2 linked regions of the Zobellia nedashkovskayae genome follow. The main gene of each other region encodes a partner of the protein of the gene in region 2 in a complex. Links are inferred from orthologs where the notes say so. Each region holds a gene or a part of one and is shown on either strand. Other genes may lie near its edges.

What was found. Proteins that work in one complex are often made in the same cells at the same time.
Region 1: the proteins of prfA (region 2) and prmC are in contact, whole or in part, in a crystal structure (PDB 2B3T), measured with the Escherichia coli proteins. The link is inferred for Zobellia nedashkovskayae from one-to-one orthologs.

Annotation. Positions count from the first base shown.
Region 1 is NZ_JADDXR010000002.1:4,555,875-4,558,910, forward strand. The notes cover bases 78-3,036. They hold prmC (peptide chain release factor N(5)-glutamine methyltransferase), read right to left. Parts: upstream 2,010-3,036; coding sequence 1,146-2,009; downstream 78-1,145. Other genes in these bases: ligA (NAD-dependent DNA ligase LigA), read right to left, coding at 78-1,086; IWB64_RS18770 (GNAT family N-acetyltransferase), read right to left, coding at 2,029-2,514; ribD (bifunctional diaminohydroxyphosphoribosylaminopyrimidine deaminase/5-amino-6-(5-phosphoribosylamino)uracil reductase RibD), read left to right, coding at 2,602-3,036. Also shown: more of ligA, read right to left, coding at 1-77. UniProt on the Escherichia coli protein: Methylates the class 1 translation termination release factors RF1/PrfA and RF2/PrfB on the glutamine residue of the universally conserved GGQ motif, i.e. on 'Gln-235' in RF1 and on 'Gln-252' in RF2.
Region 2 is NZ_JADDXR010000002.1:268,754-271,608, reverse strand. What follows is about bases 78-2,855. They hold prfA (peptide chain release factor 1), read left to right. Parts: upstream 78-817; coding sequence 818-1,894; downstream 1,895-2,855. Other genes in these bases: IWB64_RS01120 (hypothetical protein), read right to left, coding at 2,763-2,855; pyrF (orotidine-5'-phosphate decarboxylase), read left to right, coding at 1,941-2,750; IWB64_RS01135 (FAD:protein FMN transferase), read left to right, coding at 78-471. Outside these bases: more of IWB64_RS01135, read left to right, coding at 1-77. UniProt on the Escherichia coli protein: Peptide chain release factor 1 directs the termination of translation in response to the peptide chain termination codons UAG and UAA.

The DNA.
Region 1 (3,036 bases), 4.3 Mb from region 2 along the record:
AAATTTTGCAATCTGATCGGCATTGTGTAACGACGCCCTTTTTACGGTGGTTCCCGCCAAAAGCACTGGCTCCAGGTTAGCCACCGGAGTTATTGAACCTGTACGCCCTACTTGATACGTGATTTCGTTAAGCAGCGTTGAAACCTGCTCTGCCTTAAATTTGTAAGCCATGGCCCAACGTGGCGATTTTGAGGTAAAACCCAATTCATCTTGATGCTGGATACTGTTTATTTTTACCACTACCCCATCCGTTTCATATGGCAAATTATGCCGTCCTGAATCCCATTGGTTTACAAATGCCATTACTTCATCTGTTGAACGGCTCAATTTTGCAACTTCAGGGACTTTAAATCCCCATTCTCTTGCTTTTTCAAGCATCTGCCATTGTGAAGTTATGCCTGTATTCTGACCTACGATACTATATAAAAGACAGTCTAAAGGTCTTTGAGCGACCGCTGCACTATCCTGTAATTTTAAACTTCCAGAAGCCGTATTTCTAGGATTCATATAAGGGTCCTCCCCATTTTCAATACGCTCGGCATTCATTTGCGCAAAACCTTCAAAAGGCAATACAATTTCTCCTCTGATATCAAATTTTGGTGGGTAATCACCTTTTAATTGTAATGGCACCGACTTTATGGTTTTTACGTTCGTGGTTACGTCGTCTCCTTGAAAACCATCACCACGAGTAACAGCTCGCACCAATTTTCCATCTTCGTAGGTAATACTAATAGAAGCTCCATCATACTTCAATTCACAAACAAACTCCACTTCTGCATCGCCCAAAATGCGCTGCATACGCTTTTCCCAATCCTCAAGGTCTTCTTTTGAATAAGAATTATCTAACGAGTACATGCGCTCATTATGCACTACTGTTTCAAAATTTTTGGTAACCCCACCCCCAACACGTAAAGTTGGCGAACTTGCATCATAAAATTCCGGATGTTTGGCTTCAAGTGCCTGTAATTCTTTTAGTTTGGTATCAAACTCATAATCGGATATGGTAGCGTTGTCAAGCACGTAGTAATTATGGTTATGCTCTCGTAGTTCTTGACGAAGGGACTCTATTTGTTCTTTTATCTGCATTTTCTAACTCAGTATTTCTGTAATCTTAATGTATGCTTTTGAGGAAGTTTTGATTTATATCACCCCAAAATGCCCTTTGTCATTCGGTCGTTACCAAATATATCTTTTCGGACTTCAATTTCTATAAAATTATGTTGATGTAAAAGTGCTTCCGTTTCTTTTGCTAAATATTGATTGATTTCAAAAAAAAGCAATCCTTTCTCTGATAGATTCTGTTTCGCCATTTCCGTTATCGCTTTATAAAATACCAATGGATTTTCATCTGAAACAAAAAGCGCTAATTCAGGTTCATGTTCCAACACGTTTTTATGCATTTCTCTCTTTTCCATCTCTCTAACATAAGGAGGATTAGAGACTATAACATCAAAATTTGAAGCAAATCCATCGAAATTCAAAATATCGGCATGAACAAACTCGACTTTTAAGGCGTTTCGTTCTGCATTCCTTTTAGCTATTTCCAGCGCTTTTTTAGAAACATCCAGCGCAAAAATTTTGGCATCGGGTAAAAGTTTCGCCAATGTAATAGCAATACATCCACTCCCTGTTCCAATATCTAAAATTCGTAATCCTGATTTTCTTTCTGGCTGATTGGTTTTAACCTTCTCTACAATCCAGCGAATAAGGTCTTCCGTTTCCGGTCTAGGAATAAGTACATTCTCGTTTACCTCAAAATAAAGGTCCATGAAATTTGTACTTCCTATTATATATTGAACAGGCCGTTGTAACTTAAGTCCTGATAAGGCCTCAAAAAGCGGCTGTTCCTCCTCTTTTGTCAAAGTTAGATTAGGCTGCAAGGCCAAAACAAAACGCTGCAACTTAAGGTAATGCTCTATAAGCAGATAAAAGAAACTATCTACCTCCTCTTTTGCATATAATTCATCTAACTCTTTGTGATAAATATTCTTTATTTCTTTTAAGACCATTAAATATTGGAGCTATACATTATAATTTAGCGAGCATATACACTGGACATGAATAATGACCCGTATCTCCCAACGGCTTATCTATATACTCAAATCCCATTTTTGCATAAAGCTTTTGAGCTGCTTTCATGTAAGGCATGGTTTCCAAATAGATTTTTTCAAAATTGAATTCCTTTGCCTTCTCAAGACATTTCTGCAACATTTCAGAACCAATCCCTCGTCCTCTTGCTTCCTCTAAAAAATACATTTTCTGCAGTTCGCAAATATTGTCCTTGCTGTTCTCTAATTGAGAAATTCCGGCGCAGCCCAAAATAGTTTCATTTTCTTCTACAACAAAATATGCCGCACGTGGTTTATCATAATTTTCGAACATTTGATCAAGCGTTACATCTGCGTAAGCAGTGCCTACTTTTGGCGCACCTAAATCCACTAATACCTTACGAATCAACGTTGCTATTTGCTCGTTATCCTCTTTTCTTATGTTACGAATGTTCACTGCACCCATTTCCAATAAATAAAATTCTATTTTTACAGCGTGAAGATACGTAGAAATGTGCGTATGTTACCTCTTTAAAATACCGTGAACTAGCCCATGTTGAACAACAAAACCCTTCCACAAAACACTTTTTCCAAAGATGAAGCTTACATGCTTCGTTGCTTGGAAATAGCTAAAAATGGCTTGGGAACCACTGCTCCTAACCCTATGGTAGGTGCCGTAATCGTTCATGAAGACAAAATTATTGGTGAGGGTTTCACGAGTCCGTACGGTGGACCACATGCCGAAGTGAACGCCATAAACTCAGTTGCGGACAAAGAACTACTTAAGCATGCTACTATTTACGTTACTCTGGAACCATGTTCACACCACGGTAAGACTCCGCCTTGCGCTGATTTAATTGCCAAACATGGTATTCCAAGAGTTGTAATTGGTCTTATAGACCCACATACAAAAGTAGCTGGCAAAGGAATAGAAAAACTTAAAAATGCAGGAAGTAACGTAATAACTGGTTGCTTAGAAAAAGAATGC
Region 2 (2,855 bases):
GGCTATGCTGCAGATAAAGCTAAGGAGTTTCTTGTTTCTAAACAGGTTTTGGGTGGCATTATCAATGCGGCAGGAGACCTCACTACTTGGGGGACAAAAGCAACAGGAGAAAAATGGTTGATTGGTATAGCGAACCCATTAAGTGACGAAAAGATTTTTTCTTGGTTACCAGTTGTAGAATCTTCAGTGGCAACCTCAGGCAATTCTGAAAAATACGTCACTTTTGATGGTGTAAAATATTCGCATATTATAAATCCTAGAACTGGTTATCCTTCTACTGGAATTAATAGTGTTTCTGTTTTTGCAAAGAGCGCAGAACTTTGTGACGCTTTGGCAACGGCAGTATATATAATGGGCAAAGAAGATGGGTTGGCTTTGATAAATCAATTGGGCGTTACCGAAGTTATTTTAATTGATGCTGATAATAAAGTGTATAAGAGTAGTGGTATTCTATTAAACGAAAAGCCCTAATATCTTCAATTTTTACATCTCCACGATACAATGAAAGATAACCTTCATTTCTTAAATTTTCTCGGAATTCATTTGTTTGGAAAATCTTCTTTAATTAGATAGAATTGTTAGAAGTTGGGTTTATTCAATTGTAAACCTGCTAAATACTTCAGATGTCGTAAGCGGAAATGAAGAAGAAAAATCAGGTAGGTTGTTTTATTTTATAACTTTTTAAAGTAGATAGCACCATATAATTGCGATACAACTTCATTAGTCTATAACTAAAAGAATGCTTTTTATCAAAACAAAGGTATATCAATAAATGTACAAATTTGTCGTAAATTCGCAACACAAGTGATGTAAGATAATGATAGATAAACTCAATATTGTTAAGCAGCGTTTTGATGAGGTTTCTGACCTTATTATTCAGCCGGATATTATTTCGGACCAGAAGCGCTATGTAGGATTGACCAAAGAATATTCCGATTTAAAAGAGCTTGTAGCTAAACGTGAGCTGTATTTAGAGCTTATGAACAACATTGAAGAAGCGGAAGAAATTATAGCGGACGGTAGTGATGCAGAGATGGTAGAAATGGCCAAAATGCAACTAGAGGAAGCCAAAGGGGGAATCCCTAAAATAGAAGAAGAAATTAAATTAATGCTCATACCAAAAGACCCTGAAGACGCCAAAGATGTGGTAGTTGAGATTAGGGCTGGAACTGGTGGTGACGAGGCTAGTATTTTTGCTGGAGACTTATTTCGTATGTATACGAAGTATTGTGAAGGTAGGGGTTGGAAAACCAATGTTATAGATTTAAGTGAAGGTACCAGTGGTGGTTATAAAGAGATTCAGTTTGAAGTAACTGGTAAAGATGTTTACGGAACGCTTAAGTTTGAGGCAGGTGTACACCGCGTTCAACGTGTGCCGCAGACAGAAACCCAAGGTAGAGTGCACACCAGTGCCGCAACCGTAATGGTACTTCCTGAGGCTGAAGATTTTGATGTTCAGATAGACCCAAAAGATGTTCGGATAGATTTTTTCTGTTCTTCAGGTCCTGGAGGTCAGTCTGTGAACACCACGTATTCTGCAGTGCGTTTAACACACATTCCTACGGGGTTGGTGGCGCAATGTCAAGATCAAAAGTCGCAGCATAAAAATAAAGATAAAGCTTTTAGGGTATTGCGCTCGCGTTTGTATGATCAAGAACTTGCTAAAAAGCAAGAAGAAGATGCGGCAAAACGTAATTCTCAGGTAAGCAGTGGTGACCGTTCTGCTAAGATTAGAACATACAATTATCCACAAGGTCGTGTTACGGATCACCGTATTGGGTTGACTCTTTACGATTTGCAAAATATTATTGATGGTGATATTCAAAAAATTATTGATGAACTTAGTTTTGTGGAGAATACTGAAAAGCTAAAAGAAGCTTCCGAGATTTTTTAAAGTACCAATTTTTTAGAAACTTAATTATAGATGTAGCTTCTCTACTATGACTACTGAAGAACTTGTTGCCCAAATTAGAAAGAAAAAGTCATTTCTATGTATTGGTCTTGATACCGATTTAGAAAAAATTCCGTCGCACCTTCTTGGAGAAGAAGATCCCATATTCGCTTTTAATAAAGCTATTATTGATGTTACGCATGATATTTGCGTATCGTACAAGCCCAATATTGCTTTTTATGAAGCTTACGGGATTAAAGGGTGGCAGTCCTTAGAGAAGACTATTAAATACATTAACGCTAATTATCCGGAGCTATTTACAATAGCTGATGCCAAGCGGGGCGATATAGGTAATACTTCCACACGTTATGCAAAAGCATTTTTTGAAGATTTGGAATTTGATTCCGTTACCATAGCCCCATATATGGGAAAAGACTCGGTTGAGCCATTTTTGGCTTTTAAAGATAAACACACCATATTATTAGCATTAACATCTAATGTTGGTGCTTTTGACTTTCAAACGAAATTAATAGACGGTAAGGAATTATATAAAACGGTACTGGAGACCTCAAAAACTTATGATAATTCTGAAAACCTAATGTACGTAGTAGGTGCAACCAAAGCAGAGTATCTGAAAGACATTCGGAAAATTATACCTAAAAGCTTTTTATTGGTGCCAGGTGTTGGTGCACAAGGAGGAAGTCTAAAGGAGGTTTGTGAAAACGGTATGAGCGAAAACGTAGGTCTTCTTATAAATTCTTCTAGAGGAATAATTTATGCCTCAGCAGAATCGGACTTTGCGGATGCAGCAAGGCATAAAGCTTTAGAGCTACAACGTCAAATGGCCGAACTTTTATAATTTCCGAAGAAATTACTTCATCATATTTTCTAGAACCCTTTGAATCTTCTCGGCTTTTTGCTCGAAAAATTCAACCAATTTAGCATCTGTGTACTTCATGTCACT